Regions from separate parts of the Bradyrhizobium sp. NC92 genome, predicted to be linked through region 2. Evidence: predicted binding sites of a transcription regulator. Region 2 holds the regulator's gene; each other region holds the start of a gene.
What was found. Region 2 encodes HrcA, which represses chaperone genes, less so after heat shock. Its sites were predicted from a motif close to GTTAGCACTCNCNNNNNGNGAGTGCTAAC; they were not measured.
Positions count from the first base shown of each region.

Region 1: a site for HrcA is predicted at 4,203-4,231, ahead of groES (co-chaperone GroES). Genes of this name have one in related genera too.
Region 3: a site for HrcA is predicted at 2,688-2,716, ahead of groES (co-chaperone GroES). Genes of this name have one in related genera too.
Region 4: a site for HrcA is predicted at 1,939-1,967, ahead of N2602_RS25665 (co-chaperone GroES). Genes of this name have one in related genera too.

Region 1 is NZ_CP104171.1:7,649,572-7,656,769, reverse strand. Features, by position in the region: gene N2602_RS35595 (META domain-containing protein) at 130-528, shown strand; gene N2602_RS35590 (hypothetical protein) at 661-1,869, opposite strand; gene groL (chaperonin GroEL) at 2,069-3,700, opposite strand; gene groES (co-chaperone GroES) at 3,815-4,111, opposite strand; gene N2602_RS35575 (hypothetical protein) at 4,427-4,948, shown strand; gene N2602_RS35570 (protein phosphatase CheZ) at 5,116-5,901, opposite strand; gene N2602_RS35565 (L,D-transpeptidase) at 6,218-7,033, shown strand.
Region 2 is NZ_CP104171.1:225,108-232,305, reverse strand. Features, by position in the region: gene dnaK (molecular chaperone DnaK) at 1-281, opposite strand, end outside; gene N2602_RS01100 (hypothetical protein) at 677-1,618, shown strand; gene pncA (bifunctional nicotinamidase/pyrazinamidase) at 1,921-2,643, shown strand; gene grpE (nucleotide exchange factor GrpE) at 2,792-3,412, opposite strand; gene hrcA (heat-inducible transcriptional repressor HrcA) at 3,507-4,595, opposite strand; gene rph (ribonuclease PH) at 4,765-5,478, shown strand; gene rdgB (RdgB/HAM1 family non-canonical purine NTP pyrophosphatase) at 5,490-6,125, shown strand; gene hemW (radical SAM family heme chaperone HemW) at 6,112-7,198, shown strand, end outside.
Region 3 is NZ_CP104171.1:6,818,005-6,825,202, forward strand. Features, by position in the region: gene N2602_RS31955 (sulfotransferase) at 1-1,164, opposite strand, end outside; gene groES (co-chaperone GroES) at 2,762-3,076, shown strand; gene groL (chaperonin GroEL) at 3,162-4,802, shown strand; gene N2602_RS31970 (prolyl oligopeptidase family protein) at 6,324-7,198, opposite strand, start outside.
Region 4 is NZ_CP104171.1:5,430,156-5,437,353, reverse strand. Features, by position in the region: gene groL (chaperonin GroEL) at 1-1,536, opposite strand, end outside; gene N2602_RS25665 (co-chaperone GroES) at 1,582-1,896, opposite strand; gene N2602_RS25660 (usg protein) at 2,296-2,583, shown strand; gene N2602_RS25655 (tetratricopeptide repeat protein) at 2,707-4,833, opposite strand; gene N2602_RS25650 (cupin domain-containing protein) at 5,250-5,777, shown strand; gene N2602_RS25645 (rhomboid family intramembrane serine protease) at 5,929-7,128, shown strand.

The DNA.
Region 1 (7,198 bases), 930 kb from region 2:
GACTGCGCCGCGTCCACAAATCCCCGCGAGGTTCGTCCCCGCGGGGATTTTTTGCACCTTCCGCGAACCTTCTCAACGGCACGGCTGTCCTATAGAAGGTGCCGCAAAACAGGTCGGTCGAGAGGTCTCATGGTTTCGCTTCTGCGCTTGCTGTGTGCGGCGGTTGCAATGCTGGCGATGTCCACGCTCGCGCGTGCCGAGGAGGGGTTTCCCTTCGGCACCGAGATGACGCTGGAGGCGTTGCCGCAAGCGGGCTCGAAGCGGATTCCCAACATCGAGATCGGGGACAATGGCGAGGTCGTGCTGGAGCTCTGGTGCAAGGGCGGCAAGGGCCAGTTCTCGGTCGCCGGCAACACCGTGATCTTCGTCCCCGGCCAGATCCAGGACCGCAACTGTCCGCCGGCGAGAGCGCAGGCCGATGACGAGCTCGTCGCCGCCCTCGCCAGCATCGAGACCTGGAAGCGCCAGGGCGACGTGCTGACGCTGATCGGCCCGAAGCCGCTGCGCTTCAGGACGACGGGGAACTGACCGCACACTCACTGTCATTCCCCGCGAAGGCGGGGAATCCAGTACGCCGCGACCTATCGATTCAATTAGTACAGTCTCGGAGTACTGGATCGCCCGCCTTCGCGGGCGATGACAGCGGAGTTCGTGACTAGCTCACTTCCACACCGACTTGTCGGCATCCCAGCGCTGGCCCTTCAGCTCCTTGACGAGCGCCTCGATCGAGCCGTTGTCGTCGGGCAGATCGCCTTCCTCGTCGGCCGAAGCGTCGTCCGACAGATTGAGCCTCGCCCCGCTGCCCTCGTCGGCCGTCGTCGTCGCCGGGCTGCCGATCCAGAGCATGAGCTTGTCGGTGGTGCCCGGCTTGTCGGGCGAGACCAGCCCTGCGACCTCGATCGTGTCGGTGAGCTCGAGCGCCGGGAAATCCTGGTTCGGCCGCTTGAACACCAGCTTGAGCTTGCCGGTGGCGGGGTTGAAGTTCTGCGAGACCGGCTTTGCCGCGAGCGTCCTGCTCAGCACGTTCGCGACCGCCGTTGCGAGCTTGCCCTTGTTGATCTTGTCGCCCTCGCGCCAGTCCGCCGCGGCGAAGCGGATGGTGCGGTCCATCTCGGTCATGCCCGCCGTCCAGCCTGCGGCGGTGACGCCGGGCATCGCCTTGAATTTCGCCAGCAGCGCGCCGGCGCGCTCCGGATCGACCGACATGGTGATGGTCTGCTCGCCCGCGCGCAGCGCGTCGCAACCGACATTGAGGCTCGCCAGCGTCACCTCGACCTCCTGGCCCTTCAGGCTCTTCAGGAAGTCGGTCGCCGCGTCGAGCTTGACCTTGACCGCGATCGCTTCCGGCGAGACGTCGGTGAAATCCTTCGGCTGCGGCGTGATGCCGTCGTCTGAGGTCTGACTGTCCAGGAATTCCTTTTCGCTGAGATCGGAATTGTCCGGCGAGGTGACCTCGGTCACCGCCTGGCCGATCGCGATCTGGCCGCGGAATTCGAACATGTCGCCGGACTGCTTGCGCGTCAGCTTGACGCTGACCGGCGACTTCTCGCCGACGCTTTGCGTCGTTCCCGTCAGCGTCTGGCCCGCGACCTGGAGGTTGACGACGAAGCGGTCCTTGCGGTCGGAGTTCTTCGCGACGGGATAGCAGACGTCGAGCACCGCTGCGGTCACCGTCTTGCCCTGGCGCGTCTCCTTCAGGATCACGTCGGCATTGCCGTCCATCAGCCCGTCGATCGAGGTGAAATAGCGCGTCTCGGTTCCGCCCGGCGCGGTCGCCTTCGGTGACAGCTTCATCTGGGCGGACGCCTGCGGCGGAACGGCGAGCAGGGCCGCCAGAACGGCTGTCGAACAGACCAGAAGCGCACGCATTGATGACATCCTCGCGCAACGGGCATGATCCGGAAAAGTGTGAAGCGGTTTTCCGAGAGGATCATGCCCAAACATCGAATCGGCGCGCCACCGTAGTGGGTTTTGGCCGCTGGTTGAATCGGAAAGCGAAACAGGCAGGATCGGCAAAAAAGAAGGCCGCCCGGAGGCGGCCTTCGCAACTCTGTCACGGAACGGAGGCTTAGAAGCCGCCCATGCCGCCGCCGGGGGGCATGGCGGGCGGAGCTTCCTTCTTCGGCAGCTCGGCGACCATGGCTTCGGTGGTCACCAAAAGGCCGGCCACGGAGGAGGCGTCCTGCAGCGCGGTGCGCACCACCTTGGCGGGATCGATGATGCCCTTCTCGACCATGTCGACATAGTCCTCGTTCTGGGCGTCGAAGCCGAAGGTCTCGGACTTGTTCTCCAGGATCCTGCCGACCACGATCGAGCCTTCCACGCCGGCGTTCTCGGAGATCTGGCGGATCGGGGCTTCCAGCGCCTTCAGCACGATGTTGATGCCGGCCTGGACGTCGTCATTGGCGTTGGTGAGACGGCCGACCGCCTTCTTGGCACGGAGCAGCGCGACGCCGCCGCCGGGGACGATGCCTTCCTGCACCGCGGCGCGGGTGGCGTTGAGCGCGTCCTCGACCCGGTCCTTCTTCTCCTTGACCTCGATCTCGGTGGCGCCGCCGACGCGGATCACCGCGACGCCGCCGGCGAGCTTGGCGAGGCGCTCCTGCAGCTTCTCGCGGTCGTAGTCCGAGGTGGTCTCCTCGATCTGGGCCTTGATCTGGCCGACGCGGGCCTCGATGTCGGGCTTCTTGCCGGCGCCGTTGACGATCGTGGTGTTCTCCTTGTCGATCACCACCTTCTTGGCGCGGCCGAGCATCTTCACCGTGACGTTCTCGAGCTTGATGCCGAGCTCCTCGGAGATCAGCTGGCCGCCGGTCAGGATCGCGATGTCCTCCAGCATGGCCTTGCGGCGGTCGCCGAAGCCCGGCGCCTTGACGGCAGCGACCTTGAGGCCACCGCGCAGGCGGTTGACGACCAGGGTGGCCAGCGCCTCGCCCTCGACGTCCTCGGCGATGATGACGAGCGGCTTGCCCGACTGCACCACGGCTTCCAGCACCGGCAGCATGGCCTGCAGGCCCGAGAGCTTCTTCTCGTGCAGGAGGATGTAGGCGTCCTCGAGCTCGGCGGTCATCTTCTCGGCGTTGGTGACGAAGTAGGGGCTGAGATAGCCGCGGTCGAACTTCATGCCCTCGACGATGTCAACCTCGGTCTCGAGCGACTTGTTCTCCTCGACGGTGATGACGCCCTCGTTGCCGACCTTCTGCATCGCCTGGGCGATCATCTTGCCGATGGCGGCATCGCCGTTGGCGGAGATGGTGCCGACCTGGGCGACCTCGGAGGAGGCGGCGACCGGCTTGGCGCGCTTCTCGATGTCCTTGATGACGGCGGCCACCGCGGTGTCGATGCCGCGCTTGAGGTCCATCGGGTTCATGCCGGCGGCGACCGCCTTGGCGCCTTCGCGCACGATCGCCTGGGCCAGCACGGTCGCGGTGGTGGTGCCGTCGCCGGCGAGGTCGTTGGTCTTGGAGGCGACCTCACGCACCATCTGGGCGCCCATGTTCTCGAACTTGTCCTCGAGCTCGATCTCCTTGGCGACGGTGACGCCGTCCTTGGTGATGCGGGGGGCGCCGAAGCTCTTCTCGATGACGACGTTGCGGCCCTTCGGGCCGAGCGTCACCTTGACGGCGTTGGCGAGAACGTCGACGCCGCGCAGCATGCGATCGCGCGCGTCTCCGGAAAACTTGACGTCTTTGGCAGCCATGGTCTGCAATCCCTCGTGTTACGTGATGTGTCTTGTCTAGTCGCGGCGGAACGATGGATGCCCGGATCGCCTGGATCCGGGCATGACATTCAGCGGCCGTTCAGGCGGATGGCCTTAGGCCAGCACGCCCATGATGTCCGACTCCTTCATGATCAGGAGCTCTTCGTTGTCGATCTTGACCTCGGTGCCCGACCACTTGCCGAACAGCACGCGGTCGCCGACCTTGAGGTCGATCGGGATCAGCTTGCCGGTCTCGTCGCGGCCGCCGGGGCCGACGGCGACGACCTCGCCCTGGGACGGCTTTTCCTTGGCAGTGTCCGGAATGATGATGCCGCCCTTGGTCTTTTCCTCGGCGTCGATACGTTTGACCACGACACGGTCATGCAGCGGACGAAATTTGGATTTAGCCATGACGTTTCCCTTTGGAGGCTCGCTTCGGAAGTAGTGCGGTCGGTGGGGCGGCGCTTCCGTCCACCCCTCTCGTCGAGGATCGAACGGCGCGCTTAGCAATCGGGCTTTCCGAGTGCTAATAGTGGGTCCGGAAATATGGCTTGGCCGCGATCCTGTCAAGCAAAGGTGGTTAAGCGGTTGTTGAGGCGGATATAGGATGGTGGCATTGGAAACTCGCTCGGGGCGCCGGCTTAGAGAACGACGTCATTGCTCCGGCAGCGATTTTGCGCTTGGCTGCTCGAGGGGTGCGGCCATGGTCTTGTTCGGGGGAATGCCATGATCAGTTCGGCTCACGCGCGCACGGTTGCCAATCTGGCGGCCGCCTCTTGTCTGGCGCTGCTGCTGGGCGCCTGCGGCGGCGGCTTCAGCCTGCCGTCCCTCACGTCGTCCTCGCCGCCGCCCGAGGCCGAACCGGGCGTTGCGCCCGAAATGCCGGCCACCATCCGCGGCGACGAGATCGTCGGCCGCTGGGGCCTCGCCTCGTTCCAGAACCCGGCCGACCGCGCCCGTACCGAGAAGATGGCGCGCGAGCAATGCAAGAATCCCTACGTGATCACCGCCGGCTCCTCCGGCGGCGTGATCATGCATCTCGCCGACCAGGCGACGCCGCAGGAGCTGCGGCTGAAGGGCTCGCCGAGCGGCAAGAACTACATCGGACCGGCCGGCCCGACCCCCGGCGAGCAGGACCGCGAGATCGTCTCCTTCGACGGTCGCGTCATGATCACCCGCTTCATCGACAAGGACGCCGCCACCCGCTACGGCAACATGGTCTACGTCCGCTGCGCGCCGAGGGCGTGAGGCAGCCTTTGGCCTAACGTCTCGTCATTGCGAGCGGAGCGAAGCAATCCAGACTGCCTCCTGGGAGACAGCCTGGATCGCTTCGTCGCTTCGCTCCTCGCAATGACGAAAAAACAAAAAGCGCCGGCCCCAAGGCCGGCGCTTTGTTTTTTAAATATCGCCCCCGTTCAGTCGAACAGCGCGTCGATGTCGTCCTGCGAGGCGTGGCCGACGTCGCCGGCGAGCTTGGGGCCGTTGAGGAGCTTCTCGTCCTCGCTGCGGCTGTCGACCGGCGCCGGCACATGGGACTTGATCGCGTCGACGCCGCCCCAGATCTCCATCATCGCATTGATGTGCTGCTCGATGAACTTCATCGTGGTCATGACCTTGCTGATGCGCTGGCCGGTCAGGTCCTGGAAGTTGCAGGCTTCGAAGATCGAGATGACGCGTTCCTGGATGTCGTCGGCAAGGCGCTTCTGCTGATCGACCGAGTCCACCTTGGACATCGCGCTGGCGGCCTGGTCGATCGATTCCGCGGCTTCGAGGATCTGCTGGGTCGCCTGCTCGGTGCCGCCGACCACCGCGCCGAGCTCGCCATTGACCTTGGCCATCTCGCCGCCGTCGAAGCTCTTGCCGTGCAGCGTCGCGATCTCGCGCTTGGTGCGGTCGATGGCGTCGTGGATGAGGTCGAGCTCCACCTTCAGCTTCTCGCACTGCTCGATCTGCGCCCGGTAGGTCTCGAGCATGGTGCGCGCTTCGGACAGCTCGTGCGCCGTCGACGCGTCGATCGCCGCCATGGCGGCGCTGCCGGACAGCGGGGCCGCGACGATGCCCTTCGCCATCTGGGCGCGGATCGCGCGCAGCTCGGCCATGATCTCGCTATGCATCGGGATTGCCTCTTCGGTTACGTCCAAAATCGGCATCTCGCCACCGGCGATATCCTCGACGCGAAAACGCTTGCGGTGAACAGCCATCAGGATACTCCCCCCACCTCACTCACGCGTCTTTGTAGGCAGAAGCGATTTAACACGAAGTTCACAACCGGAACTGTTGTGCGGCGTCGCGCGACGCGGCGCAAAGAAGCGATTAACCATGGCCGCGCTGCGTTCATCGAAAATAAACGCTGATCGCCAAATTGCCGGCGCGCTCGCGACGTGGTGAATCGAAACGCGCTTTCCGTTTACCAAACAAAACGGCTTTTGCTTTTTATTGACCACGTCGAAGGGCGCGGATCAGTCACCGGCTCTCCACGACGCATGTGATCTAGACGAAACAGTACAGAGTACGTCGATGTTCAAGAAAATGTCTGTCGCGCTGCTCGGCAGCGCTTGCACCTTCATGGCCGGCGCGAACGATGCCAGCGCCTTCGACAACAGCGTGCCGAACGATCCGCCTGCGGTGCTCTACCAGCCGCGCGTGCCGCCGGCGCCGGTGCGCGTCGCGTCCAATTCCAACATGGGCGGCGGCTTCATCGAATTCCTGTTCGGCGATGGCCCCGGCCGCGGCCCGGCCTACGCGCCGGAGCAGCCGGTGTATCAGCAGCAGCCGGGCTATTACGATCCGCGGCGCCTGCCGCCGATGGGCGAGCCGCAGATGCAGGGCGGCTATCAGCAGGGCGCGTCTCTCCAGCAGGAGGCGGTCGATCCGCGGCAGCGTCCGTTCGATCCGAGATTCGAGAAACAGCTCGTTGACTATAGCGGCAAGGAAAGTGCCGGCACGATCGTGGTCGATACGCCGAACAAGTTCCTCTATCTCGTCGAGGGCAACGGCCGGGCACTGCGCTACGGCATCGGCGTCGGTCGTCCCGGCTTCACCTGGTCCGGCGTGAAATCGATCACCGCCAAGCGCGAATGGCCGGACTGGACGCCGCCGGCGGAAATGCTCGCGCGCCGGCCCGATCTGCCCAGGCACATGGAAGGCGGCCCGGAAAATCCGCTCGGTGCCCGCGCGATGTATCTGGGATCGACGCTCTATCGTATCCACGGCTCCAATGAGCCCTGGACCATCGGCACCAACGTCTCCTCCGGCTGCATTCGCATGCGCAACGAGGACGTCATCGACCTCTACGGCCGCGTCAATGTCGGCACCAAGGTCGTCGTGATGTGAAGGGTCATGCGATCGATGGAGCGATCGGATCCGCGTGCCGCGTCGGCTCGACCTGCGGGGCATCGAAGGGGGCGCTGCTGCCGCCGAACGCCTGCCTGAATGGTCACGTCTACTGACGTTGCCTCGATCCAGGACGAGGGACAGCGGAGCGGCGACGGCGAGTTG
Region 2 (7,198 bases):
ACGATCTTGTAGGGAACGAGCTTCTTGTCCTTCTCGACCATCGGGTCGTCGTAGCGGCGGCCGATGAGGCGCTTCACTGCGAAGAAGGTGCGCTCGGGATTGGTGACGGCCTGGCGCTTGGCCGGCTGGCCGACGAGGCGCTCACCGTCATCCGTGACGGCGACGATCGAAGGCGTCGTGCGCATGCCTTCGGAATTCTCGATGACTTTGGCGTTCTTGCCATCCATCACGGCAACGCACGAATTCGTGGTGCCGAGGTCGATCCCAATGACCTTTCCCATGGTCCTGATATCCTTCTTTTTGCGGCAGGTTGGCTGGGCCCAAGAGGCACCCGAACCGAAACCCCCTAAGATCAAACATCCGCGATATTGCGATGATTGAGGCTCATATAGGAGGGGGGGAGGGGCCCGCAAGGACCGAAGCTACGTTTCTGCCGCTAAAACATTGGGTTTTGGAAGGTGATATCCGGGCTCAACCGCCCTTGCGGGTGAGGAAATATTAACAGGTTCGGGCCTCGGCAAGCCCCTGCACCCGCGGGCCCGGGTCGCCCTGTTACCGCAAGCCCAAACCCGGTAAAAGGCGGACCGGCCGGGCAGCCGCGAGCGCTGCTTCGCGCGACAAAGCGGCCCGGTGGCCAACCATCGAACGGCCTCAATGTGAACCAATCAGAGTGCCCATGAAGCTGATCCGCCCCCTCGCCGCGCTCGCCCTCCTCGCCGCTTCCGCGCTTCCGGCCTGCGCCGCCGACGCCGTGTTTCCGCCCGGCTTGCGTCTCGGCATGGTGCCGCTGATCGGCCTCAGCACGGCCAAGACCTTTCCGGGCTTCGAGAGCGAGGACGGCAGCGTCAAGGTGCTGGTCACCGAGCTGCCGCCGGCGGCCTATGGCGAGGTCGTGAGCGCCTTCAATTCCAATCCCGGCGGGACGGGCGGCGTCAAGCAGGACAAGGTCGAGACCCCCGCGGGTCTAGCCTATTTCACCACCGAAAGCGGCAAGGCCGGCGATACGCCGGTGAAGCGCTATTCGATGATCGTGCCCGGTGCCGGCTTCTCCGGCTATGTCGCGGTGCAGATCCCGGAGAATGCGACCAAGATCTACACGGACGAGGCGGTGCGGCAGATGTTCGCGAGCGCCACCACGCGCAGGCAGGTGTCGGCCGAAGAGCAGCTCGCACTGCTGCCGTTCAAGATCACTGATCTCGCCGACTTCAAGGATGTCCGGACGCTGGCACCGGGCTCCAGCATCATCCTGGCCGACGGTGACGAGAGCGCCGGCTACGAGTCAAAGCCGTTCATCATCCTCGGCCTGATCGGCGCCACCCCGCAAGCCGCAGACGACCGCGCCCGCTTCGCCCAGGAGGCAGCGCGCCAGATTCCCGGCGTGCGCGAGTCGCGCATCACCATGTCCGAGCCGATCCGCATCAACGGCCAGCAGGGTTTCGAGACCAGGATCGACGGCGTCAGCGGCAAGGACAAGACCCCGGTTACCGTGGTGCAGTGGATCCGTTTCTCCACCGGCGGCACCTCGCTGCGCATCATCGCCAGCGCCCCGCGCGACCAGTGGCAAGCCGCCTTCACCCGCTTCCGCGCCGTGCGCGACGGGATTCAGCCGAAGGGGTGAGGCTCGAGGCTTCAACACATTCAGTGCCATCCCCGCCTAGTGCGCAATTGCGCACGGGGGCGGGGATCCATACCGCGTGACCTCACGGTTGCAGTCCGATACAGTACCAACGAAGAGTTTTCGCCAAAACTAGTCTCTGGGGTTATGGATCCCGGGCTCCCGCTTTGCGCGCCCCGGGATGACGATGATGTTGGGGCGATCAGCCCAACCGCTCATCAAAGCCGGCTGCATTTTCGGGCTTCTGTTCGTACACGAACGGAACTAGGCTTCCTCCCGTTGGATCATCCTGGAGGGAGGCATACATGCTGGTTCGGCGACAAGTCTTGGCAATGCTTGGAACGACGGCGCTGGCGACGCTGGCGCCAACCGCGCTGCTCGCGGCCGCATCGATCAAGCCGGACGATGCATCCGCGCTGCTCGTGATCGACGTGCAGAACTGCTTCCTGCCCGGCGGTAGCCTCGCGGTGAAGGAAGGCGAGCAGGTGGTGCCGGTCATCAACAAGATCTCGAAGGCATTTGCGAACGTGGTGCTGACGCAGGACTGGCACACGCCGGGCCACGTTTCGTTTGCGTCGGTTCATGCCGGCAAGAAGCCGTTCGAAACGGTCGATCTTCCCTACGGCAAGCAGGTGCTGTGGCCGGACCATTGCGTGCAGGGCACCGACGGCGCGGCGCTGTCGAAGGACCTCTCGATCCCGCACGCCGAGCTCATCATCCGCAAGGGTTTTCACAAGGACGTCGACAGCTATTCGGCCTTCCTCGAAGCCGACGGCAAGACCTCGACGGGGCTCGCCGGCTACCTGAAGGGCCGCAAGATCAAGCGCGTCTTCGTCGCTGGCCTCGCGACGGACTTCTGCGTCGCCTGGACCGCGCTCGACGCACGCAAGGCGGGCTTCGAGGTCTATGTGGTGGAAGACGCCTGCCGCGGCATCGACACGCAGGGCTCACTGGCAAAGGCCTGGGCCGATATGGCCAAGGCCGGCGTGAAGCGGATTCAGTCTGCGGATATCGCGGTGAGCGCGTAAGCAGCGCGCAACACCGGAAGACTCTCATCCTGAGGAGCGCGCTTCTTCGCGCGCGTCTCGAAGGATGAAGGCCGAGCTGCCAGAGCCGGGCCTGCATGGTTCGAGACGCCGCGCAAGGGCGCGGCTCCTCACCATGAGGGTCTGAGACTCAGTTCGCCGCGCCGCTCTGCTCGTTGTTGTTGTTCGCCGCAGACGCAGCCTTTGCGCCGCCCTTGGCGACGCCGACCAGCGCCGGGCGCAGCACGCGATCGCCGATGGTGTAGCCGGCCTGCATGATCTGCACCACGGTGCCCGACGGCACCGACGCATCGGGCACTTCGTACATCGCCTGGTGGAAGTTCGGGTCGAACTTCTGGCCCAAGGGATCGAGCTTCTTCACGCCGTGCTTTTCCAGCGCGTTGAGCAGCGAGCGTTCGGTGAGCTCGACGCCCTCGATCAGCGCGATCAGGCCGGGATCGGCCGCGGCACGCGCTTCGGCCGGAACGGCATCGAGCGCACGCTGAAGATTGTCGGCGATATCGAGCACGTCGCGGGCGAAGCCGGTGATGCCGTAGAGGCGGGCGTCGGCGACCTCCTTGCTGGTGCGCTTGCGCAAGTTCTCCATCTCGGCCAGCGTCCGCAGCATGCGGTCGCGCGCCTCGGCGGCTTCCTTCTGCAACGTCTCGACCGCGCCGGGCTCGGGATCGTCGGGCATGATGTAGGGTTTCGACACCACGGGCTCGCCGGTCGCTGCAGTCGTGTCTTCGGGTTGCCGGTCTTGCTCGGTCATCGGCTCTGGTCTCGAACTCGTTTCAGGGATGTTGGCCCGGATATCGTGCTTAAGCCCACGAAAATCAAGCGCCCGTGATCGGCGGAAAGGCCGGTCAGCCCCCCAACAGGCGGCTGACGATGCGGGCGGCGTAGTCCACGGTCGGGATCACGCGGGCATAATTCAGCCGCGTCGGGCCGATCACGCCGAGAACGCCGACGATGTGGCCGGCGGCATCCCGATAGGGCGAGATGATGGTGGAGGAGCCCGACAGGGAAAACAGCTTGTTCTCCGAGCCGATGAAGATCCGCACACCCTCGGCGGTCTCGGCCCGGCCGAGCAGGTCGATCACGCCGCGCTTGGTCTCGAGATCGTCGAACAACAGCCGCACGCGCTCCAGATCCTCCAGCGCATGCAGGTCTTCGAGCAGATTGGCATGGCCGCGGACGATGAGCTGGCGGTCCTCATTCTCGCCGCCGGACCAGCTGGCGATGCCGGCCGAGATCACTTTCTGTGTCAGCTGATCGAGCTCGGCACGGGCCTCGCCGAGTGCGGTCTCGAGCTCGAGCCGCGCCTCGGCCAGGGTGCGGCCGCGGATCCGCGCATTGAGGAAATTGCCGGCCTCGGTCAGCGCCGAGGAGGGAACTCCGGGCGGCAGCGTCAGCACGCGGTTCTCGACCTGGCCATCCTCGCCGACCAGGATGACAAGCGCTTTTTCGGGTTCCAAGCGGACGAATTCGATGTGCTTCAGCCGCGCATTGGATTTCGGCGTCAGCACGACGGCGGCGGCCCGGGTCAGGCCGGAGAGCCGCATCAAGGCCTGGTCCAGCGCCGCCTCGACCGACTGCGCCTCGCCGACGGAGGAGAGCTGGCTCTGGATCGACTGCCGCTCGGCCTCATTGAGGTCGCCGACCTGCATCAGGGCGTCGACGAAGAAGCGCAGGCCCAGTTCCGTCGGCAGCCGGCCGGCGGAGGTGTGCGGGGCATAGATCAGGCCGAGCTGTTCCAAATCGGCCATGACGTTGCGGACCGAGGCCGGCGACAGCGGCATGGCGATCAGGCGGGAAATATTGCGCGAGCCGACCGGCTCACCGGTCGCGAGATAGCTTTCGACAATTTGACGAAAGATGTCGCGGGAACGCTCGTTGAGCTGGGCAAGGCCTGCGCGCGGCGCGATCAGATGGATCGGATCGTGATGGGCCACAGACGGTAACTCCTCTCAGATCCTTATAATTTGTCCATCCGGGCCGCTTCTGACAAGCGCGGCGTTTGCAGGCCGACGGCCAGGAGGTGAATAAGCCCTTGCCGCCCACCCCCGCCCCACCTACAAGCACCGCGAACAGCCTTTTCCCGTGAGTTTTTGGAGATTTCCCATGCGGCCAAGCCGCCGTGCGCCCGACGAATTGCGCCCCGTGACGCTGGAGCGCGGCGTGGTCAAATATGCGGAAGGCTCGTGCCTGGTGAAATTCGGCGACACCCATGTGCTGGTCACCGCCACGCTGGAGGAGCGCCTGCCGCCGTGGCTGAAGGGCCAGGGCCGAGGCTGGGTCACCGCCGAATACGGCATGCTGCCGCGCGCGACCTCCGAACGCACCCGCCGCGAGGCCTCCGCCGGCAAGCAGAGCGGCCGAACCGTCGAGATCCAGCGCCTGATCGGCCGCTCGCTTCGCACCATCGTCGATCTCGAAGCGCTCGGCGAGCGCCAGATCACGGTCGATTGCGACGTGCTCCAGGCCGACGGCGGCACCCGCACGGCCTCGATCACCGGCGCCTGGGTCGCGCTTGCCGATTGCCTCAACTGGATGAAGGCGCGCAACATGGTGAAGACCAACGTGCTGCGTGACAACGTCGCCGCGATCTCCTGCGGCATCTACAACGGCACGCCGGTGCTCGATCTCGACTATGCCGAGGATTCGGAAGCCGAGACCGACGCGAATTTCGTCATGACAGGCGACGGCCGCATCATCGAGGTGCAGGGCACCGCGGAACGCGAGCCGTTCACGCAGGACGAGTTCCTGAAGCTGATCGCCCTGGCGCAGAAGGGCATCGCGCGCCTGGTGGACTTGCAGAAACTGGCCGTGGCGTAGTCAATAGGCCCATGCACCGCCGAATCACCGACAAGCTCGTCATCGCCACCCACAATCCCGGCAAGCTCGCCGAGATGAGGGAGCTGCTCGCGCCGTACGGGATCGAGGCGGTGTCGGCCGGCGAGCTCGGCCTGGACGAGCCCGAGGAAACCGGCAACGATTTCCGCAGCAACGCCGCGATCAAGGCGATCGCCGCAGCGCAGGCGACCAAGCTTCCCTCCTTCGCCGACGATTCCGGCATCGTGGTCGACGCGCTCGACGGCGCACCCGGAATCTACAGCGCGCGCTGGGCCGGCCCGACCAAGGATTTCAACGCGGCGATGGCGCAGATCGAGCGCCTGCTGCAGGAGCGCGGCGCCACCACGCCGGACAAGCGCAAGGCACACTTCGTCTCCGCGCTTTGCGTCGCCTGGCCCGACGATCATCGCGAGGAGGTCGAGGCGCGCGTCGACGGCACGCTGATCTGGCCACCGCGCGGCACGGCCGGCTTCGGCTACGACCCGATGTTCCTGCCGGACGGGCACACGCGAACCTTCGGCGAGATGGAAAGCATCGAAAAACACGGCCTGCCGCCGCTTGGCCTCGGCCTGTCGCATCGCGCCCGCGCCTTCGTGAAACTGGCGGAGATCTGCCTTGAGCCGCGCTAAGGAAGCCTTCGGCGTCTACGTGCACTGGCCGTTCTGCCTGTCGAAGTGCCCCTATTGCGACTTCAACAGCCACGTCCGCCACGCCGCGATCGACGAGGCGCGGTTTGCGGCCGCCTTCGCGCGCGAGATCGCAACGACGGCCGAGCGCGCCCCCGGCCGCGAGGTCACCTCGATCTTCCTCGGCGGCGGCACGCCCTCGCTGATGCAGCCCGCCACGGTTGGCGCGGTGTTAGATGCGATCGGCAAGCACTGGACCGTCGCCGGCGACGTCGAGGTGACGCTGGAAGCGAACCCGACCAGCGTCGAAGCCACGCGCTTTGCCGGCTATCGCAGCGCCGGCGTCAACCGCGTCTCGCTCGGCGTGCAGGCACTCGACGACGCCTCGCTGAAGGCGCTCGGCCGCATGCACAGCGCACGCGAGGCGCTCGATGCCGTCGCCATCGCGCGCCGCGCGTTCGACCGCTATTCGTTCGACCTGATCTACGCCCGGCCCGACCAGACGCCGGCGATGTGGGCCGACGAGCTCAGGCACGCGATCGATGAAGCGGCCGAGCATCTGTCGCTCTATCAATTGACGATCGAGGAAGGCACGCCGTTCTTCGGCCTGCACCAGGCCGGCAAGCTGAAGACGCCGGACGAAGCGGTCGCACGCGCGCTCTACGACGTCACGCAGGAGACCTGCGACAAGCTCGGCCTGCCCGCCTACGAGATCTCCAATCACGCCCGGCGCGGCGCCGAGTGCCGGCACAATCTGGTGTATTGGCGCGGCGAGGAATATGCCGGCATCGGCCCCGGCGCACATGGCCGCCTCGACATTGACGGGATCAGGCACGCCACCGCCACCGAGAAGCGTCCGGAGGCCTGGCTGATGCGGGTCGAGACCAACGGCGATGGCGTCGTCAGCGACGAGCTCCTCAACAGCGAGGAGCGCGCCGACGAATTCCTGCTGATGGGTTTGCGTCTCGCCGAAGGCATCGATCCCGAGCGCTACAGGGCCCTCGCCGGCCGCCCACTCGACCCCCGCCGCATCGCGCTGCTGCGCGAGGAAGGCGCGATCACCGTGGATGGCACGG
Region 3 (7,198 bases), 1.8 Mb from region 2:
AGCCTCCGAGGCCAACAGCGCTTGGCTCAACAGAGCTGCCGTCGAATTTTCCAGTTGCACACCGTCCTCAGTTTCGGACCCGGACATATGTTGTGTGGCATTCTTCGGGAGCTCGGAGCTGCGGTAAGAACTCTCAATAGGCTCGCGGACACTATGGGTTGGTGCCCCAGCGCTGGAGGAATCCAGGTGCGTTGCACTGCCGTCGGAGCAGCGCAAATTCCACCAAATTTCAAAGATCCGACGATAAAGTTCGGTTACCTCTTTCCCTTTATCCACAACTCCAGCTTGCTGTGCCTGTCGTAGTTCTTGCTCATATCCGAGCTCCACCAACAGATCTGCGCCGATTAGATCGGTTACTGTTTGCATCTCTTCGATGCTCAGTTGGTTTTGCCAGGCGTGGACAGAGCGGTCATCGACCGCCTGTCTATCCAGGATCTTTCGATCTCCGAAGCTACTTGACTGAAGATAGTCGGTTTGCTCAGTCGTGGTTGGCGCGGAGATTGTTGGATCAAGGCCAAGGCCCGCGATCACGCGGCGGACTTCCGCTTCCGGCCGCGCGACAAGGCGCTCGTACTGCACTAGCTGCGTCTGCGGTCGAGCCCGGTGCGCTGCAAGCTTAGGAAGCCCTAGGACCAGATCAGCGAGTGCAGATGCAATGCTGTCGGGTACACGGATCAGAAGATCGGCGAGCGACGATATGCTGATGGAAGAGGAGGGTTCTGCGTGGAGGGGGATGCCCCACGTCGACTTCAAGGAAGCGGCAATAGCATAGGGATTGCGCATCAGAAGGATGTGTGGCGTCTTTGGATAGAGAGTTTCCAGAAACTCAAGTACCATCCAATAGCGCGGCGTCTTGTCTATGAGGATACGCTTGCCCGCCGCTGCCAAGTACTGGCCATACGCCGCGTCGGCAAAAGCGCGGCTGACGATCGTACGATCTATACGAGCCAAGAATTCAGAGGTCGCGGTCTTGATCATTGATGCGACTGCCGGGTGACGGTGGTCTACCCTGCCAAATTCGTTTAGTGCCAGCATTAGCCAGGGCTCGGGGGGAGCTGTGATGTCCGGATGCTGCTGCAGCAGGTGGGCAAGGAGTGTCGTCCCGGAGCGTGGAAGGCCAAGGAGAAAGCATACTGCGGGCGAATCATTAGTATCGTCGACCATGAGTCCTCCCTAAGCGTGCACAAGCTGAGCGGCCATCGCCGCAGTCATCGCTCGAACAAAGTAACGGCGGCCCTGCGGTTCTATAAGGATTGAACCCGGGCGCGGCATGGTCATGTGAGAAGGAAATCGCCTGCAACTCATCGTCTGAAACCCATCGAATTCGATCCATACGGCAGGATCCGGCGCTTTGACATCTCCAATTGGCACCCCGCGGCTCCTAGCAGAAGTGAGACAAAGTCGAGGGTGATCTCAATCGTACGAAGATAAACAGCTGATTTGGAAAGGGTTGAAAAGACTATACTGAGGTTTATCGCCAGATGAGACGCTTATCGCGTCTAGGGCGCAGCTCTTTGTGCCCTTTGGTCCCTCGCACAGTGGAGAGCCAAGAGCTTCATACTCGTGCCTGATGCCAAATACCCATTCTAGCCCGACGGTAGGGTCTTGTCTCCGTGCCATGAACCGGACGCGCTCACTTAAGTCTGCGCATACCCGGCCGGCGAACGGTCGCATGGCTATGCGCGGAGCTCGTTCGCACCACTCTGTAGCTACTACGGCGAAGCGCAGTTTACTTCAAGCGCTGCGCCGAAGCTGGCACGAGAAGGAGGGAGTGGTCTGCAATGCCGAGCAGGAGCACCGAAAGAACATTGCCGCGCTATGATGCACTGATGCAGCTGGAAAGGCGGAGGGCGATCTTGGCCTAACATCTGGCTTTCTCGTAGCTCTCACCTACAGTGCTCAGACGTGCACTCGCTCAACTTAGCAAGATCGGACACCCCTGTCGCATTCTTGCGGCACCGTCTGGCCGCGGCCTGGCAGAACACCGCCCGTGATGCAAAAGTCCGACCATCTCTCCGTCAAGCACGACCTCCAAGCTGCCGCTGCGATCTAGGCGCGGCTGATCGAGATCAAAGTCCAAGAAGGTTTTTTCAGCTGATTTATTCTAACGCCGAACCCGCACTGGCGGCTCGACAACTCAAGGCGGAGCCGCTGTCCGCGTGTATACGCCATCCGGCGCGATTGGCATAAGGACGGGCTCTTGTGAGAGGAACATACGCCCGTTCGTGTCGCCCTGAGACAGCTTCGCGTGCGCCAGGCCGTCGATTTGCTCCAAAGTCAATTCCGCCGCAATGCCGGCAGAGGCACTCTGGCGTAAACCGGGCAGATCGGGCGCGAGGGCTAGCGGACCATCGATCCAAGCAGGCAATCCCGATCTCGGCGCAGGATTCCAAGACCGCGTGATCTTTCGAATTCAGCTGACGGTTTCATTTGAAGCTACTCCAGATCGGCAGCCCTTTACCGTTTTGTCCTAAGATCATGGCTTGCAAGACCGGGTTGAAGGGAATCGAACTGTAAAGCGATATTGGGTAGAGAGACAAAGCTCACTCAGAATAGCGTCGGGTGCTCGGCGGCAAGCTCGCGAGGTTAATTGCCCGAAGCGGATTCAGAGCTCGGCGGTGAGTGAGGATTTTCCTCCTACAAACACTTGTTCCCCAACAAATCAGTCCTATTTCAGGTGCGCCTGCGTTGGCACTCACTGGCCTCGATTGCTAGCAATCGAGAAATCCTCAACTTGCGTAACTGCTTAGGAGAGATCTGCATGGAATTCCGTCCGCTTCACGACCGCGTCGTAGTCAAGCGCATCGACGCAGAAGAAAAGACCGCTGGCGGCATTATCATTCCGGACACGGCGAAGGAAAAGCCCTCCCAGGGCGAAGTCATCGCCGTCGGCCCCGGGGGCCGCGACGAGTCCGGCAAGTTGGTTCCGATCGATGTCCAGGTCGGCGACCGCATCCTGTTCGGGAAGTGGTCAGGCACTGAGGTCAAGATCGACGGCCAGGAGCTGTTGATTATGAAGGAAAGCGACATCTTGGGCGTTCTCACGGATCCGTTCGCCAAGAAGAAGGCCGCCTAAATTACCGCTCGCAGGACTCATCCTGAGGAGCGCATGCCGCGCGCCGCCAAGGATGAGACCAAGTGAAACACTCAGGAAAACCCACATGTCAGCCAAAGAAGTTAAGTTCGGCGTAGACGCCCGCGACCGCATGCTGCGCGGGGTCGACATCCTCGCCAATGCCGTGAAGGTCACACTCGGTCCGAAGGGCCGCAACGTCGTGCTCGACAAGTCGTTCGGCGCTCCCCGCATCACCAAGGACGGCGTCACCGTCGCCAAGGAGATCGAGCTCGACGACAAGTTCGAGAACATGGGCGCGCAGATGGTGCGCGAAGTCGCCTCCAAGTCCGCTGACGCGGCCGGCGACGGCACCACCACCGCGACCGTGCTTGCCGCTGCGATTGTTCGCGAGGGTGCAAAGTCGGTCGCCGCCGGCATGAACCCGATGGACCTTAAGCGCGGTATCGACCTTGCGATCGAAGCCGTCGTGGCCGACCTCGAGAAGAACTCGAAGAAGGTCACCTCGAACGACGAGATCGCCCAGGTCGCCACTATCTCGGCCAACGGCGATGCCGAGATCGGCAAGTTCCTTTCCGACGCCATGAAGAGGGTCGGCAACGAGGGCGTCATCACCGTCGAGGAAGCCAAGTCGCTCGAGACCGAGCTCGACGTGGTCGAGGGCATGCAGTTCGACCGCGGCTACATCTCGCCCTACTTCGTCACCAACGCCGACAAGATGCGCGTTGAGATGGACGACGCCTACATCCTCATCAACGAGAAGAAGCTCTCCTCGCTGAACGAGCTGCTGCCGCTGCTCGAGGCCGTGGTGCAGACCGGCAAGCCGCTGGTCATCGTCGCCGAGGACGTCGAGGGCGAAGCGCTCGCGACGCTCGTCGTGAACCGTCTGCGCGGCGGCCTGAAGGTTGCGGCCGTCAAGGCTCCGGGCTTCGGCGATCGCCGCAAGGCCATGCTGCAGGACATCGCGATCCTGACCGGCGGCCAGGCGATCTCGGAAGATCTCGGCATCAAGCTCGAGAACGTCACGCTCAACATGCTCGGTCGCGCCAAGAAGGTGATGATCGACAAGGAGAACACCACGATCGTCAACGGCGCCGGCAAGAAGGCCGACATCGAGGCGCGCGTGGCCCAGATCAAGGCGCAGATCGAGGAGACCACCTCGGACTACGACCGTGAGAAGCTCCAGGAGCGTCTTGCCAAGCTCGCGGGCGGCGTCGCGGTGATCCGCGTCGGCGGCGCGACCGAGGTCGAGGTGAAGGAGCGCAAGGATCGCGTTGATGACGCGATGCATGCGACCCGCGCGGCTGTCGAGGAAGGCATCGTCCCGGGCGGCGGCGTCGCCCTGCTCCGTGCCTCCGAGCAGCTCAAGGGCCTGCGCACCAAGAACGACGACCAGAAGACCGGCGTCGAGATCGTGCGCAAGGCGCTGTCGGCCCCCGCTCGCCAGATCGCCATCAACGCCGGTGAAGACGGTTCGGTGATCGTCGGCAAGATCCTGGAGAAGGAGCAATACGCGCACGGTTTCGACTCGCAAACCGGCGAGTATGGCAACTTGGTTTCAAAGGGCATCATCGATCCGACCAAGGTGGTGCGCACCGCGATCCAGAACGCAGCCTCTGTTGCCGCGCTCTTGATCACCACGGAAGCCATGGTTGCCGAGCTGCCGAAGAAGAATGGGGCCGTGCCCGCTATGCCGCCGGGAGGCGGCATGGGCGGCATGGACTTCTGACCACTCTCGCTGAAAATGCGACCCCGGCAGCGAAATGCCGGGGTCGTCTTTTGGCGTAGAACTCTTTCCACATTGCGATTCTGGTGCGCTAGTCTAGTGCTCGCCGGATATAGCGATCAGCAGTTGCGAGAGCCATACAGACCCTTCGCTTAGGATTTCGCCGTCTGCGCGAAAATGACATCCGTCAAGTCAGGGCAGGCGGGAGGAACGGATAATCAATTGCATAGAACGGCAGACCTGGAAGCCGAAGGCACGGCATTTTGATGCGACTATCCCTTCAAGGCCGGTCCTCCTCTGTGGCGTTGGCGACCTCGGATCAGTTCAACCGTCCTGGAATATGCCGGGCTTGCAGTCGTGCAACAAGCCGCACCGCAGGTGACGCGAGTCTCTCTGGAATGATTACGAACACAGCATGTCCTCAGGCACGATGAGAACTGGCGAAGCGGAAATGCCGCTCGTCCATCTATCCCCTCTGAGCGATCGGCACCGGAGTACGGAGCCGGCTAACCGCACTTAAACGAGCTAGCTACAGGTTGGGCGCTAAGAGCGAACCGAACCGGCCATCGTCCGCCAACTCAAGGAGCGTCCTCTGCACCGGCGCTTACTGACCGACCTAAACGGATGACGCCGCACGAGGTAGTGGTTTCCAGGAAAACTGGAGCACGGTCGACAATCAGAAGCAAAGAGCTTAATCCAGTCGGAAGCGCTTTCGCCCGAGCGCTACGAGTTCCCGGTCGGTCGAAGGATTGCTTGTCTCGACTTGGATGGTGAGGTCCAGCCTGTTCGCTCTCAGAAAGTGCATTAGCTGAGTGTGCTCGGTCTCCGGCCCGATGATCAGCAGATCGGTGCACCTACTCAGGACCCCACCTATCCTGACGAGAAACGTTGAATCATTATTCCCACCGGAAGCTCCAATCGTACACGATTTATGCGCGCGCACGGTCGTGGCGCTGACGCCCGTTAGCCCTATGAAGAATATCTTGGCAATGACTCGGTCGATCCACACCACCGCGTGCGAATGAATCTGTTCTGCCATTTTTTAACCCCTGAATGAGAGCGCAAGCCGCTCACGCAATTGCCTGTGGCTGATGATGCCGAACACAGCGTCGATGGACTCGCGGCAGATCGCGTTTACCCTGAGCATCTTGCTGCTCGGAAAGCACAAGCTTCATGCTGCAGGCTGCGTCTTCATCACTGAAGGTTTGTGGACTGCGCTCCGTTGTCCAAAAATCATCCGAATGATCCTTCGCACGGAGGAGAGCTCTTTGCTGAGAGGTCTCGCGGAGCTTGGGAGTAACTGGATAGAGTCATAGAGCGCAAGTAGCTCGATGGGATCGCTATTATAAGCGGGACAATCAAATCGCGATAATCTGCCCTTTCGTGAACCTCGCTCGCTTCAACCGCCCGCCTTCTTTGAGGGTACAAACAGGCCCGCTCCGTGAGCTCTCCATTCAAACGCGCTGATGCCGACAGGCCACCAACTGCGCTGGCGGCCTCAACGAACTCCCTCGCTGACATTACTCAATCCACAAGCCGCCTGGATGCATAGGTGTATTCGAGTGCCAGCCGGCGCGCGTGTTCCTTGAGATTGGCAGCCGCGCTGTGTCCACCCTCGAAGTTCTCAAAGTAAAAATAAGGCTGGCCGAGGGCAGCAAGCCTAGCGGCTGCCTTGCGGCCGTGCGCCGGGTGCACGCGATCATCCTTTGTGGAGGTGAGAATGAAAGGCATCGGGTAGGTCTTGCCGGGGACCAGCTTCTGATAGGGCGAGTAGGCCTCGAGCCATCCGCGCTGCTCCGTAACGGCGGGATCACCATATTCACCGATGTAGGCGGCGCCCGCGGCCAACTTTGCGAAGCGAAGCATGTCGAGCAGCGGCACCTGCATGATTGCCGCATTGAAAAGGTCGGGTCGCTGCGTAATTGCGGTGCCTACTAGCAGACCTCCCTGGCTGCCGCCGACCACGCCCAATCGACGCGGAGAGGTGATCTTCCGGCGAATCAGGTCCTCCGCGACGGCGATGAAATCGTCCCACGTCCGCTGCTTTGTGGCCCCCTGGGCAGCCTCGTGCCATCGCGGCCCAAACTCGCCGCCGCCGCGCAGGTTTGCCAGAACATATGCATTGCCCTGCTCAAGCCAGAGCCGCCCTATCGCTCCGTCATACAATGGCAGGAGCGGCTCTTGAAACCCGCCATATCCAGTAAGAAGGGTTGGGATCGGCTCCCCGAGCCTTGCGTTCTTCGGACGCACCAGAGAGTAGGGAATCTTTGTCCCATCGAGCGAAGTTGCCTCGAACTGCTCCACAACGTGGTTGGATGCGTTGAACTGAGGAGATGTCGTCGTCACCATTTTGAGACGTTTGGTCGCCGCGTCGAAGTGCCAGCGGGAAGTCGGCACGA
Region 4 (7,198 bases), 3.2 Mb from region 2:
TGCCACCGAGGCTGCGTTCTGGATCGCGGTGCGGACCACCTTGGTCGGGTCGATGATGCCCTTCTTGACGAGGTCGGCATATTCGCCGGTCTGGGAGTCGAAGCCGTAATTGTAGGCCTTGTTCTCCAGGATCTTGCCGACGATCACCGAGCCGTCTTCACCGGCGTTGATCGCGATCTGGCGAGCGGGCGCCGACAGCGCCTTGCGCACGATCTCGACGCCGGTCTTCTGGTCGTCGTTCTTGGTGCGCAGGCCCTTGAGCTGCTCGGAGGCACGGAGCAGGGCGACGCCGCCGCCCGGAACGATGCCTTCTTCCACGGCCGCACGGGTCGCATGCATCGCGTCATCAACGCGATCCTTGCGCTCCTTCACCTCGACCTCGGTCGCGCCGCCGACGCGGATCACCGCGACGCCGCCCGCGAGCTTGGCGAGACGCTCCTGGAGCTTCTCACGGTCGTAGTCCGAGGTGGTCTCCTCGATCTGCGCCTTGATCTGGGCCACGCGCGCTTCGATGTCGGCCTTCTTGCCGGCGCCGTTGACGATCGTGGTGTTCTCCTTGTCGATCATCACCTTCTTGGCGCGACCGAGCATGTTGAGCGTGACGTTCTCGAGCTTGATGCCGAGATCTTCCGAGATCGCCTGGCCGCCGGTCAGGATCGCGATGTCCTGCAGCATGGCCTTGCGGCGATCGCCGAAGCCCGGAGCCTTGACGGCCGCGACCTTCAGGCCGCCGCGCAGGCGGTTTACGACCAGGGTCGCAAGCGCTTCGCCTTCGACGTCCTCGGCGACGATGACCAGCGGCTTGCCGGTCTGCACCACGGCCTCGAGCAGCGGCAGCAGCTCGTTCAGCGAGGAGAGCTTCTTCTCGTTGATGAGGATGTAGGCGTCGTCCATCTCGACGCGCATCTTGTCGGCGTTGGTGACGAAGTAGGGCGAGATGTAGCCGCGGTCGAACTGCATGCCCTCGACCACGTCGAGCTCGGTCTCGAGCGACTTGGCTTCCTCGACGGTGATGACACCCTCGTTGCCGACCTTCTTCATGGCGTCGGAGAGGAACTTGCCGATCTCGGCATCGCCGTTGGCCGAGATGGTGCCGACCTGGGCGATCTCGTCGTTCGAGGTGACCTTCTTCGAGTTCTTCTCGAGGTCTGCCACGACGGCTTCGACCGCGAGGTCGATACCGCGCTTGAGGTCCATCGGGTTCATGCCGGCGGCGACCGACTTGGCGCCTTCCTTCACGATCGCGGCCGCGAGCACGGTCGCGGTGGTGGTGCCGTCGCCGGCCGCGTCAGCGGACTTGGAGGCGACTTCGCGCACCATCTGCGCGCCCATGTTCTCGAACTTGTCGTCGAGCTCGATCTCCTTGGCGACGGTGACGCCGTCCTTGGTGATGCGGGGAGCGCCGAACGACTTGTCGAGCACGACGTTGCGGCCCTTCGGACCGAGCGTGACCTTCACCGCGTTGGCGAGGATGTCGACGCCGCGCAGCATCTTGTCGCGCGCTTCAACCGAGAATTTGACTTCTTTGGCTGCCATCTGAATTTTTCCTTGAGGGTTTGACTGGAGGGAGGAGAGGGGCTCTTAAGCCGCCTTCTTCTTGGACTCGCTGACTTCGAGAACGCCCATCACGTCGCTCTCCTTCATGATCAGCAGGTCCTGGCCGTCGATCTTGACCTCGGTGCCGGACCACTTGCCGAACAGCACGCGGTCGCCGACCTTCAGGTCGATCGGGATCAGCTTGCCAGCTTCGTCGCGGCCACCGGGGCCGACGGCGACGACTTCGCCCTGGGAGGGCTTTTCCTTGGCAGTGTCGGGAATGATGATGCCGCCAGCGGTCTTCTCTTCGGCGTCGATGCGCTTGACCACGACGCGGTCGTGAAGCGGACGGAATTTCATGCAGTCCTCCTAAGCAATTGCTCGGGTTGAGGTTTTGAGGTTGTTAGCAATCGTTGCCCGTGAGTGCTAGCACGGGCGACGCTGAAATAGGACAGGAATTTTGCGGGGGCAAGGGTTTGTAGCAGAAAAAATAGCAGCCGAAAGCGCGGACTGCCAGAAACCCTTTGCCATCGTTAACCAGCCTCGGCGGCCTCTTCGAGGCCGCTTGGGAGGCCGTATTAGCACGGAGTCGTCTCTGCTGCTAAAGCATTGAATTTCAACAGCTTGTTAAACTTTTGGGCTTGAGATGAGTTGTCAGTTTGCGTCACATTTCTCTCATGTGAGCGCATCGTTTCCGGGTGGCTCCCGGGGCACGGACAGGCCACCCCCGCAAATGCGCTCCTGCAAAGGAGGTTTGGCATGGGACTGCGCGTTGGGGGCGTTTCCGAGGAATTCCGGAAACAGATGCTGGGCTACGGGCTGACGACGGCACAAATTCTCTATCGGATGCCGGATCATCCCTCGCTGCTGCAGACCTATGTCTGGCAGAACTACGACATGTTTCCGAAATTCCCCGCGCTGACCGATTTCCTGGCGTTCTGGCAGGAGAAGCTCGACGGCCCCCTCCACTCGGTCACGGTGGCGCATTGCAAGCTGATCAAGCCGGCCGAACTGCGCGCCGTCGACGGCGTGTTCCGGCTGCATTGAACAGCGCAGCGGTCTCGTAGGGTGGGCAAAGGCGCGCACTTCGCGCGCCGTGCCCACCATCTCTGCGCAATATCCGGCAATGGTGGGCACGCTTCGCTTTGCCCATCCTACGAGATCTCCCAATCAGATGCCGCTGCAATAGCGCGTCCACATCGCGCGATAGGCCTCGTCCACCGCTTGCGCATATGCGACGGGGTTACCGGCGGCCGCGGCGTTGATCGTTGCGGGCAATTCGCGGCGCAATTGGTCGAGCTCGCCGACCTCAGCCGCACGGCTGGCCGCGATCTCGACATAGGCCTCCTCGCTGTCGGCGACCCAGTCCGGCAGGCCAAGCGCGGTGAGGATGGCGCCGGCAGCGCGGCCGGGCAGGCTGCTCCCCAGCTTCGCCACCACGGGCACGCCCATCTGCAGGGCTTCCCATGTGCTGACGCCGCCGTTCTGCGGGAACGGGTCGAGGGCAATGTCGATGCGGTTGAACGATGCCAGATGCTCGTCCCGCAACGTAGCCCCGAGCAGATCGATGCGTTCGGCCGGCAATCGGCACGCCGCAAATCGCGCCAGCAGCTTGTCGCGGACCAGCCGATCGTCGAGCGCAACGTCCTTGATCAGCAGTCGCGAGCCCGGCACCCGCGCGAGAATCCTCGACCAGACTGCCGCTGCCTCGTCCGAGATCTTGCTGATGCGGTTGAAGACACCGAATGTGACGAAGCCGTTCGAGAGCGCCGGCGTCTTGCCCTGCGCAATTCCGGCAGGCAGCGGCGCCAGGGTCACGAAGCACGGCAGGTCGACGACCGTCTCTGCAAACAGAGGCCGAACCGCCGAAGGAATCCCGACCGGATCCGAGAACAGATAGTCGATCGTCGGCAGTCCGGTGCCGGTGCCGTGGCCCCAGCCGTGCGCCTGGATCGGTGCCGGCTTGCGCGCAAATACACCGAGGCGGTTTCCTCTGGTATGGCCGGACAGATCGATCAGGATATCGATGCGATCGTCGCGAACCTGGGCGGCAAGGCGATCGTCGCTCCATTGCGAGGCATCGCGCCAGCGATCGGCGATGGCTTGAAATTCGCGTGTCGTCGCGTCCACTTTCGACGAGCACGAGTAGCACACGATCTCGAACCGGGCCCGATCATGGTGTTGCAGCACGGGCTTGAAAATGAACGCGGCCGAATGCGCGTTGAAGTCCGACGAGACGTAGCCCAGCACCAGGCGGCGATCCGGATCGCGGCCGTTGTCATGCGGTGCCGCCGCTTCTGACGCGAGTTTCGCGCCGATCCGCTCCCACCATACGCGTCGCGCCTGCTGATGCTGCGCGACGCTCGCGTCCGGCACGAAGTCGAGCGCGAAGATCTTGCTGGAGATCGCGCTCTCGAGGTCGGGCCGGATGTCGAGGGCTCTGTCGAAACTGGCCAGGGCTTCGTCGACCCGGCCGAGCCCGGCAAGGCAGAGGCCCAGCACCAGGTGAGCCTGATCGGAATCGGGCGCGATCGCGAGCGCCTTTTCGCAATCGGCCAATGCCTGGGCCATCTGCTGGGTCTGGAGCAAGACATTGGCGCGCCAGATCCATCCGTTCACGTCGTCAGGGGCTAGGGCGATCGCCCGATTGCAATCCGCCATGGCCTCGTCAAATCGCTGCAGCTCCCGGAGCGCAACGGCGCGGTTCGCCAGCGCCGCCGCATAGTCGGGCTTGATCGCGAGCGCGCGGTTCAGGCTTGCGAGCGCCTCATCGTAGTTGCGCAGACGGCAGAGCGCAGAGCCCCGGCCGTTGTGGGCTTCAGCCAGGTTTCCGTCGATGGCGAGCGCCCGATCGTAGCTGTCGAGGGCTTCCAGGTGCCGATCAAGGGCAGCGTTCGCGTTGCCGAGGTTGGACAGGGCCAGGGCGTAGTTGGGCCGCAAGGCGAGGGCCTTGCGATAAATCTCGCGGGCCTCAGCGTGACGTTTCAGCCCGTTCAGCGCGACGCCCAGGCTCATATGGGCTTCGGCCGATCGCGGATCCGCGGCAACCGCCCGGCTCAGCAGGATCTCGGCCTGCTGATAGTTCTTCGCATCGGACTCCAGGGCGCCGAGCATATGCAGGGCGATGAATTGATTGGGTGCGATCTGCAGGAGCTGGCGATAGGCAGCCTTGGCCTCGGGCAGGCGTCCCTTCTTGTGCAATTCGAGCGCTTGCCCGAGCAAGGGTAGCGATTCGGCCTTTTGCCGTTTCTGAAGCCGGGCATTTTGAAATGCACGCTGACCGACATTGCTGCCCATGAATCATTCCCCCGGATTTCCCCGGCGAGACTAGTTCAGCGCGAGAACGAAGACGAGACGACGGCCTCTCGCCACGCCAGCTTGGGGCAAGCTACGATCGATGCGGAGATCGCGTGATTGGCCAACAGCCTCTTACCCTCCCCTGGAGGGGGAGGGTCGGCTCACATTGAGCGGAGCGAAATGTGAGACGGGGTGGGGTGACGGTCTCTCGACGTCGAACAGTGTCCGAGTGGAGAGATCACCCCACCCCGCTCGCGCTTCGCGCGATCGACCCTCCCCCTCCAGGGGAGGGTAAGCGCAGATGCGGCGCTACTCAGCACAATCAGCCCGCAATTGCCGCTTCGCCCACGACTGGGTAATCTGGCGTTCGAGCCACATCCGTGCGATGGGCGCGGCTCATAACAGGGAGGCAGACAATGGCCAAGCAAAAGGCATCGAGGCCTGCATTGAAGACCGCGGTCAAGAAGCGGAGCGGCGCCAAGGCGGCGGCGCGATCCTCTGCACGCAAGGCCGTGAAGGCGAAGGCGCGCACTGCCGCCCCGAAGAAGCCCGCACGGCCGAAGCAGCGCATCGCCGTCAGCCATCACCGCGAGGAAGACTTCAGAGCCGACGGCCTGCGCGCCTACGCGAAGTACCGCGATCTCGGTATCGCCGAGGCGACCCATGGCCTAGCGCAGGCGCATGTGATCCGCCTGCAAGGCCCCTGCAATCCGGCCGAGGTGTCCAAGCTCCATTATCACGACGTCGAATTCCAGATGGTCTACGTGCTCAAGGGCTGGGTGAAGACCTATATGGACGGGCAGGGCGAGACCTTGATGAAGCAAGGCAGCGCCTGGACCCAGCCGCCGAAGATCAGGCACATGATCCTGGACTATTCGGATGACGTGGAGCTGCTGGAGGTGATCCTCCCCGCTGAGTTCAAGACGGTGGAGTTGAAGGCGTAAGCGCGACCCTTGATCGCTAAAATGCGGTCGATCCGCGAAACCGGGCGGTCAGCAATCGGGATGATTTCGGCCGCCCCGCAACCTCGGTGCTAACCAGTCGAAAACACCTCTCGCGTCAACTCAAGGCTGTGACAACGCGGGAAATGCTTTCATGGCGACCAACACTTTTGGCCGACGCGGCACCGTAGCGCCAGCTCCAAGAGCGTCGTTTCAACCCGCCACCGCGCCGATCGCTGTTGAGAAGCCCTCGTCAAGCGAGGAGACGCTCTTTGCCGACAACAAGCTTCTGGCCGATATCCCCTTCCTCACCCTTGGCCTGATCTTCGCTCTGCTCCTGATCTTCGCTCTGCAACGCAGTCTGGCCGTCGACATTGCGCGGGACGGCGACCTCGATGTCCGCTCGCTGATCGCTCAGGGCGCCTCCGCCTACGATCTCGTCGTCGGGAGGGGGGAGTGGTGGCGGATCGGCCTTGCGCCGCTCCTGCATGGCAGCGGGTGGCACCTCGTGAGCAATTGCGTGGCGCTGTTCATCGTCGGCGTCAGGCTGGAGTCGCTGATCGGCCGCGGCTGGTTCGCGCTGATCTTCGTTGCCAGTGCATTGGCCGGCGAGGCCGGCTCGCTGCTGGGCAACGGTCCCGGCACGGTCGGCGTCGGGGCGTCCGGCGCCATCACCGGGCTGATCGCCGCGCTGTTCGTCGCGAGCTTCGAGCCCGAAGCCGATGCCGATCAAACCATATCGCGGCTGAAGACCTCGCTGTTCTTCGGGGTTCCCGCACTGCTGCCGCTTGCCTTCGGCGCGTCCGGCAACGTCAACTATTATGCGCATGCAGGCGGTGCCGTGGCCGGCGCCGCGCTCGCCGTCACGCCGTGGCTGGCCTTCTGGTCCTATGACAGCCTGCCGCGGAGTGCGAGCATGACCTTGCTTGCAGGCTCCGTCGGATCTCTCATCTGCGCCGGCTTCGCCGCCGCGCATTATTCGGCTTACATGGCCGAGGCCGCGCACTATATCCGCGCCTCGGAAGTGCCGGTGAAGGCTGACGAGATGGTCTCACGGTCGCTCGATCTCGTCACCCGCTACCCGAAAGACGCGCGGGCTCACGTGTACCGTGCGGTCTTCTTCCTGGAAAAAGCGAACCTTAGTGCCGCCGAGACGGAAGCGCGAACCGCCATGGCGCTCGCAGCTTCGGACGTGGCGGGCGGGCCGGTGCGTGCCGGGGCGCAGGGCTTGATGGCGGTGTTGCTGTGGGCGCAGGGGCGAACCAGCGAAGCGAAGGCCATGGCGGCCGAGCCGTGCCGTGCCAAGATGCCCGAGGTGCGCCGCATCCTGCAGAAGTCGAAACTGTGCGGTTGAGCCGTACGTTCCTTCCGCCGTCATTGCGAGCGAAGCGAAGCAATCCAGAAATGTATCTACGGAAACAGCC